DNA from 2 places in the Shewanella frigidimarina NCIMB 400 genome. Region 1 is predicted to be linked to the other one. Evidence: predicted binding sites of a transcription regulator. Region 1 holds the regulator's gene; the other holds the start of a gene.

Region 1 (4,440 bases):
GCTGATGAACTCAGTGGCGCGATTAAAGTAAAGTCAGTGTGTGAAGCATAACTTGAGCGTACCGCTAAACTCACTTCAGTATTAAACAGTGGCTGTAAGGTACGAGAATGCAATACAGGAGAGCCTAGGCGCGCTAAGCGGTCAGCTTCGGCTAAGGACATACTCTTGAGTAATTTCGCATCATTAATTTTGTTAGGGTCGGCATTAAACACCCCTTCAACATCGGTCCAAATGGTTACACGATCAATGTCAGCTAAGCTGGCAATTAAGGTGGCACTAAAATCAGAACCATTGCGACCCAGTAATAAGGTATCGCCGTGGCGATTTGCGCATATAAAACCGGTGATCACTAAACGCTCTTGCGGGTGCAAGGCTAATAAGGCTTGTACCTTGTCACGAGACTCAGCGACTAAAATATTGGGTACGGCGCCTTCATCGGCAACCAAAATAGAGCACGCATCGACATGAGTCGCAGCTACGCCCATTTCTCGTAACAAAGCGGCCATTAAGCGCGCCGACCAACGTTCACCAAAACTCACCACTTGGTTTAATTGGTAATCGTTACGTTGCTCTAAAGATAATAAGCTGACTAACTGAGATTTGTCGGTAGACAAACGTTCGCGTAAATCACGCGCTTGCTCGTTTGACAATAATTGTTCAATTAACGTTTGCTGGTAACTGATCAGAATTTGCAGCTCTTCTTGCCACAACTGACCACTGTCACGCAGGCTCAATAATTTGTATAAGAAGTTAGTCGTTTTTCCGGCGGCGGATACCACAACTAAATCATCACTCTGACCATGCGTAAGTAGAATATGTGCAACACGGCGATAGCAATCTGCATCCGCTAAACTTGAACCACCAAACTTATGTAAATGACTTCGCGTCATTACTGACTCCTTAAACAACTACGACTTTTGTTGCGACTGCTAGACTTCTATTTTGAAACCAATAGTGTTGCAAGTGCATGTTTTGCTATTTTACCCAATTTGGTCGAAACCACAGCTAACTTAAACTCGAATTAAGCTGATTTTATCGCTGCAACAGCTGCTAGGCCTGCTTGAATATCGGTCAAGAGGTCATCTGCATCTTCAATACCGACAGATAGTCTCAATAAAGTCTCTTTAATACCAGCCTCTTGCCTTGCTTGTGGGTCCATTGCTCTATGGGTCATAGTGGCCGGAACGGCGACTAAACTTTCCACCCCGCCTAAACTTTCGGCAACACTAAACAACGACAGCGCCTTTAAAAATGCCACCACTTCCGCTTCGCCGCCGATTAACTCAAAACTTAACATAGCACCAAAGCCTTGTTGTTGTTTTGCCGCAATTTCGTGACCTGGATGGTCTTTTAAACCCGGATAATACACCTTTGCCACTACATCACTGGCGTTGAGTAACTCAACAATCTTTTGTGCGTTACGTTGATGCTCACGAATTCGTACCGCTAAAGTACGTAAGCCTCGCAAGGTTAAATAACTGTCAAATGCTGAACCCGTAAGCCCAAGAGTATTTGACCACCAATGTAACAACTCACCCACTTCAGGATCTTTAGCGACTACAGCCCCACCGACCACATCGCTATGACCATTGATGTATTTGGTGGTTGAGTGAATAACAATGTCTGCACCCAATAACAATGGCTGCTGTAATATCGGCGATAAAAAGGTGTTATCGACTGTTACTAACGCGCCAACGTCATGGCAAGCTTGGCTAATGGCAGCAATGTCGACCACGCGCAATAAAGGATTCGATGGCGTTTCTAACCACACCATTTTCGGTTTTTGAGCTATTGCTTTGCTCAGCGCTTGTGCGTCAGTTTGATCAACGACCAATAACTTAAATTGGCCTTTTTTGGCCAAGTTAGTGAATAAGCGGTAACTGCCACCATAACAATCGTGCGGCACAACCAATAAATCATCAGGACCAAGTAAGCTAGTCACCAATGTAATCGCGGCCATGCCGGTACATGTCACTACACCGGTTGCACCTTGTTCAAGTTTGGCGAGTGCGTCGCCTAAAATACATCGAGTAGGGTTACCCGAGCGACTGTAATCAAACTCGCGCGGATTATTGTGGCCATCGAATGAATAATTGGTCGATAAATAAATCGGTGGCACGATAGCACCATGTTGTGTGTCTGTTTCAATACCTTGGCGAACGGCCAATGTGGCGCTTTGATGCTTAGTCATGGTTGACTCCTAAAATTTCACAAACACACAAAGAGATGTCTAGACGTCCAAATTTACCTAAGAGATCCCCATCCGTCAACCAAAATAGACGTTTAGACGTCTAAACATCAAGAAATCTATTTGCAATCGGGATTAAATAGTAGCAATAATTTGACTAGAGATTGTAACGGTTTAAAATCTGCAGCGTATTTATCGTTAAGGGTAAGTTAATGACTGAGTGGAATGGCGAATATATCAGCCCATATGCCGAGCACGGCAAAAAGAATGAACAAGTAAAAAAAATTACGGTTTCTATCCCTTTAAAAGTATTAAAAGTACTGACAGATGAGCGGACGCGTCGCCAGATAAATAATCTGCGCCATGCAACTAACAGTGAACTGCTATGCGAAGCATTTTTGCATGCGTACACCGGTCAACCATTACCTTATGACGGTGATCTTTCAAAAGATCAGCCTGATAGCATTCCAAGTGAAGCGAAAAAGTTAATGGATGATATGGGTATCGAGTGGGAAGAACTCGAATAATTCACTGATTAGTGATTACCTCACAAACTTTTAAACTGCCCTATAAAGAAGCAGTGATGTTTTAAAGAGAACTTATGATGTCATTTATCGATCCAACGACCTTGATACTGGCATCAATTATCGTGTTTTTTGGCGCGCTAACTCAAAGCTTAATTGGCTTTGGGTTAGCCGTTGTTGCAAGCCCGCTGCTGTATATTGTTAATCCTCAATTAGTTCCAGTTCCGATAATTGTTATGGGCTTTGCCATTTCTGCAATGACCTTGTTTAGAGAGCGTGGTCACTTACAATTTAATGGTTTGCAATATGCCTTACTCGGGCGAATTCCTGGGGGGTTTTTAGGCGCTGGATTATTGCTGTTTGCCCCACAAGCAATATTAGGCTTAGTGATTGCAGCTATTGTGTTTATTGCTGTTATTCTTAGTATCTTTCGCTTTAGCGCCCCCATCAATCGCCTCAGTTTATTTATCGCAGGGGTATTTTCGGGCATATTTGGCAATATCGCTGCCATCGGCGGTCCGCCAATGGCCATTTTGCTTGCAGGCCAAGACCCAAGTCAATTTAGAGCCGCTTTATCAGCCTTCTTCGTGTTTAGCTCATTAATAGCGCTAGCCATTTTAGCCATCGTAGGCTTAGTTGAAGTGAAGCATTTATGGCTATCACTGCTATTATTGCCTTCAGTCGTTGCTGGTTATCTTGTCTCGGGTAAGTTAATTGGTCGCGTTGATAAAGATAAAACCCGTATAGCCACATTAGTGTTATGTAGTATTAGTGCAACCGTGTTAGTTATTATGTCGACCAACACGTTAATGAGCTAATCAACTATTCTGCACCTGTAAACAAAACGAGCCATCAATGGGCTTGTTTTCTAACAATGATTAAAATCTTACCCTTCTATTTATCAAGCAGTCTATTTCTCACCTAAAAAACGCCATCAATAAGTATCAAAAAAAACCGTTTCACTTCCCCTAACAAACTCATTATCTATATGCAATAGATCCATATCACACTAGTTCATTAGATTTCTTTCAATTAACTTTTTTTCAATTAGATTTTTCTCATGGATATGATCTACTTCAAATTAACACTACCCACTTTTAGGTAACATTGTTTACAGCAAAGAAATAATTAAATGTTGTTAAGCACGACCCTAATAAGCCCGACAGAGGACAAAATGATGAACACATACATTAAAGTTGGTATCGCAGTTGCTATGGCATTATCACTTGGCACCCAAGTGATGGCCGCAGATGGTGGTAATCCTAAAAAAGGTAAGCACCTATACAAAAAAGAATGTAAAGCCTGCCACAGCGCTAACAGTGAAGGCCTTGAACTCACCCCAATGACTAAAACCATGAGCCAATGGGATCGTTTTTTCACCCGTGATAAGCACAAAGCTAAACCTGCCGTTTTTGAAGCCTTATCAGAAAAAGACCTGAAAGACATTCAACAGTTCTTATATGACCACGCCGCCGATTCAGACCAACCAGCTACCTGCGGCTAAATCATCAATGCTGAGTATCTTTTCGTTCTAAACGAAACATCAGCCAATAAACCAAACGAAAAAACTGTGAGGCTTAGCCTCAGGGATTCTGACACAAAAAATTTGCCAAATTGACCATGCTATTTGGCAAATAAAGGGGAGAAAGACCATGAGAACTCTCATCTCAATATTAGTGGCTAACGCGCTCTTTATGAGCGGCGCAAGCCTAGCAGCAGATACAGATG
Region 2 (4,440 bases), 1.9 Mb from region 1:
TTAGTCAGGCCGATGCACTTTTTCACCCAAGCACAACCGCATAACTTGGAGTTAGGTTGGCGTTTTAAGCATATCAGTTGGGGCAAAGGCTACGCGACAGAAGCAGCTAAAGCGGTTATGGATGCTGTCAGTGAGCCTGATGACGTGACTCATGTCAGTGCCGTTGCTGTAGAGGACAATCTTGCCTCAATTGCGATTATGAAAAAACTCGGTATGACGTTTCAACATAAAAGTATTCACCGCGATCCTTTAGGCGATACTGAAGCAGTGTTTTATCAAAAAGCGGTGTAATGTTTTTTAAGGCAATAAAAAAGAGCAGCCTGAGCTGCTCTTTTGTTGTATCACATCCAGTAGATTACTTTTTTGCGTCTAAATAACGCTCAGCATCAAGTGCTGCCATACAACCTGTACCGGCTGAAGTGATTGCTTGACGGTAATGTTGATCCATTACGTCGCCACAAGCATAAACACCTTCGATGCTAGTTTGTGTTGCATTGCCTTGTAAACCACTGTTTACTTGTAAGTAACCGTGATTCATTTCTAATTGACCAGCAAAAATACCAGTATTAGGGCTGTGACCGATAGCAACAAATACACCAGCGACTTCTAAATCTGTCACTGAACCATCTTTAGTGCTTTTCTTTTTAAGACCCGTCACACCCATATCGTTACCAGTGACTTCTTCAAGTGTTTGGTCAAGATGTAAAATGATATTACCGTTAGCGACTTTGTCCATTAAGCGGTTAATCAAAATCTTTTCTGAACGGAAGCTGTCACGACGGTGAATTAAGTGAACTTCAGATGCAATATTACTTAAGTAAAGTGCTTCTTCAACAGCAGTATTACCACCACCAATCACCGCAACTTTTTGGTTACGATAAAAGAAACCGTCACATGTAGCGCAGGCAGAAACACCGCGGCCCATAAATGCTTCTTCAGATGGAAGACCTAAGTATTTAGCAGATGCACCAGTGGCAATAATTAATGCATCACAGGTAAATTCGCCATTGTCGCCTTTTAAACGGAAAGGGCGCTCAGTTAGGGTCACTTCATTGATATGATCGAAAATAATTTCGGTATCAAACTTTTCAGCGTGTTTTTGCATGCGATCCATTAATGCTGGACCAGTTAAGTCTTCAGCATCGCCTGGCCAGTTTTCCACTTCAGTTGTGGTTGTTAATTGACCACCTTGCTGCATGCCTGTGATCATCACAGGATTTAAATTTGCACGCGCTGCATAAACAGCAGCGGTATAGCCGGCAGGGCCAGAACCTAAAATTAGTAGGTTAACGTGACGAGCTTCACTCATGATTTTGTTCTCCGATAACATGCCTTAAGCAATTTGCATGGGATTGTATGGAATTTACCTCTGCGGGTAAAGTGAAGTTGAGTGTAGGAAATCGATTGGGGTTATCTATTGTGTAAATATTCCGTTTCAAGTGAGGTAATGGTGCACATTAGCTTGCTTGAAACGGTTACTTGTCGCTCTATACTGTTTGCTAGCGTAGGTTTAGTAAACCAAATGACAAGTTGGTAAATTATTTTTTTCTAAATAATTCTGATGGTATTCTTCGGCAATGTGGAATGTTTGTATCGGTACAATTTCAGTCACAATATGACGCTGCCCCCATTTACCACTGCGTGCTAACGCCAGTTTAGAGCTTTCAGCTTGGGCTTTTTGCTCTTTATCGTGGAAAAAAATCGTACTGCGATATTGTGTGCCAATGTCGCCGCCCTGCATATTCAGCATGGTTGGGTTGTGGTTTTTCCAAAAAGTGTCCAACAAGTCGTTGTAACTGACGACTTCTGGATCAAACTCAACTTGCACCACTTCTGCATGACCAGTGGAACCCGTCTTCACTTCTTTATATGTCGTCGCACTGTCTTTGCCACCCATGTAGCCACACGTTGCGTTACTGACGCCGTTAATTTCACGGAAAAAATATTCAACACCCCAAAAACAGCCTGCACCAAATGTTGCTAACGCCATGACAAACCCTTAAAACAAATTATAGAAGTCTAGATGGCTGTAATTGTGTTGAATATCGACAATATTTGCAAGCAAACTTTTATTAATAAATAAATCTAAGTTATGCCACCAATAAAATAGCGTTTGGCTATGATAGAATTCGCCACAATAGGCAGTAATAGTTAACATCGTTTTACGTCAAAGTTAACTACGCCATATAATAATGAGACAAGGAGTTGATAGTGTTATCTGACCTGATGATAAACCGCGATTTTTTAGCCTATACCTTAGCCAATCCAAATCAATTACCTGCGGCATACGATTTTATGTTGGCAGATCATACTCGCGTAGATGTGTGGGATACGGGAGTGATTGTATTTACGCCGGCTAATGCCACCAAAGATATCGTGCTGTCTTGTGCTGTGCACGGTAATGAAACTGCGCCGATTGAAATCTGTAATCAACTCATTAAAGATTTGCTCAGCCAACGCATTATTGCCAAGCAGCGTGTGATGTTTTTAATTGGTAACCCTACTGCTATTCTCAATAAAACCCGTTTTATTGATGAAAACATGAATCGTCTTTTTAGTGGCGCGCATTCTAAAGGCGAGGGCTTAAGCCATCCAGAGCGTCACCGTGCCAAAGCATTAGAGCAATACGTGGCTGATTTTTTCAATGCTAATAGCGACAACCAACGTATTCATTACGACTTACATACTGCCATCCGTGCCTCAAAGCATGAAAAGTTTGCCATTTACCCATACCGCCCAGGCCGTGCTTTCAGCGGTGAACAAATTATGTTTTTGGCGGCATGTGGCGTTGATACTATGTTGTTTCACCACGAACCAACAACAACGTTTAGTTATTATTCGTCACAGCAATTTCAAGCAGATGCTTTTACGGTGGAATTAGGCAAAGTGATGCCATTTGGCCAAAATGACATGAGTCGTTTTGCACAAACTCATACTATGCTTGAAAAGTTGATTACTGAAACTAAGTTAGCACCTGTTGAGTTCGACCCTAGCAAGGTCAACTTGTATAAGGTATCGCGCTCTATTAACAAGCACTTTGATGATTTTGAATTTAGCTTTGCAGGCGATGCAGAAAACTTCAGTGCCTTTAGTCAGGGCGAGGTGTTAGCGACAGAAGGTGGTAATGCCATCATTGTGGAATACCCACAAGAAGCCATCGTATTTCCCAATGCAAATGTGCCTATTGGGCAACGTACAGTGCTATGTTTAGTACCTGCACCAAACGAGTCAATTTTATAGTCGTAAAGCAATATATACATGTCAATCGTGAGTAAAATGCGTTTACAGTGAGAGTAAGTATTGATAGGTAGTTTACGTTAACGTAATGTCTACTCGCATAGTATAAATAGAGCCATGTTTATGTTGAACATGGCTCAACAATAACAAGAGCATAATATGAGCAACGCACCACTGACCAATGAAACAGTGCACCGTGTCAGCTTCTTAGACAAAGCGTCATTGCACATCCCCATTTTGCGTATTTTGCAAGCCGATGGCACTACGTATGAAAACGCGGTTCTACCAGTAATCGACAAGGCTTTGGCCGAAAAAATCTTTGATACTTGTGTTTTTACACGCGTATTAGACGAGCGTATGTTGGGTGCGCAGCGTCAAGGAAGGATTAGTTTTTACATGACCTGTACCGGTGAAGAAGCCTCAATTATTGGCAGCACAGCAGCGCTTGATAAAGACGATGTCATTTTGGCTCAATATCGTGAGCACGCCTCATTGCGTTATCGCGGTTTTACGACTGAACAATTTATGAATCAAATGTTCAGTAACGAGAAAGATTTAGGTAAAGGTCGTCAAATGCCGATTCATTACGGCAGCCGCGAACTCAACTACCAAACCATTTCATCACCACTGGCAACTCAAATTCCACAAGCCACAGGTGTTGCTTATGGTATGAAGCTGCAAGGCAAGCGTAACGTCGCCATTTGTTACTTTGGCGAAGGTGCAGCATCAGAAGGTGACTTCCATGCTGGTTTGAACATGGCTGCAGTGCTTAAGTCTCCGACCATCTTTTTCTGTCGTAACAATGGTTATGCTATTTCAACCCCTACAGAAGAGCAATTTGCCGGTAACGGTATTGCGAGTCGTGGAGTTGGGTACGGTATGCATACCATTCGTGTAGATGGTAACGACATGCTAGCGGTGTTAGCTGCCACACAACAAGCCCGTGCCCATGCACTAGAACATAATGCACCGGTATTAATCGAAGCGATGACTTATCGTTTGGGCGCGCATTCTTCATCAGACGATCCATCTGGTTATCGTTCAAAAGAAGAAGAAGCCAAATGGCAGCAACACGATCCAGTAAAACGTTTTAAGTTATGGATGGTCAATAAAGGCTGGATAACTGAAGCCGATGAAGCCAAGTTATTTGAACGTTATCGCGAAGAAGTGCTAGCAGCAGTTAAAGTGGCTGAAAAGTTACCT

The links. Region 1 encodes MetJ, which represses methionine synthesis genes. Its sites were predicted from a motif close to TAGACGTCTAGACGTCTA; they were not measured.
Region 2: a site for MetJ is predicted at 2,013-2,030, ahead of msrA (peptide-methionine (S)-S-oxide reductase MsrA). Genes of this name have one in related genera too.

What each region holds. Positions count from the first base shown of each region.
Region 1 covers NC_008345.1:4,219,309-4,223,748, forward strand. The annotation lists gene SFRI_RS18255 (bifunctional aspartate kinase/homoserine dehydrogenase II) at 1-890, opposite strand, end outside; gene metB (cystathionine gamma-synthase) at 1,022-2,191, opposite strand; gene metJ (met regulon transcriptional regulator MetJ) at 2,401-2,715, shown strand; gene SFRI_RS18270 (sulfite exporter TauE/SafE family protein) at 2,790-3,530, shown strand; gene SFRI_RS18275 (c-type cytochrome) at 3,887-4,216, shown strand; gene SFRI_RS18280 (DUF3373 domain-containing protein) at 4,365-4,440, shown strand, end outside.
Region 2 covers NC_008345.1:2,290,972-2,295,411, forward strand. The annotation lists gene SFRI_RS09925 (GNAT family N-acetyltransferase) at 1-291, shown strand, start outside; gene trxB (thioredoxin-disulfide reductase) at 356-1,309, opposite strand; gene msrA (peptide-methionine (S)-S-oxide reductase MsrA) at 1,511-1,990, opposite strand; gene astE (succinylglutamate desuccinylase) at 2,212-3,240, shown strand; gene SFRI_RS09945 (thiamine pyrophosphate-dependent dehydrogenase E1 component subunit alpha) at 3,397-4,440, shown strand, end outside.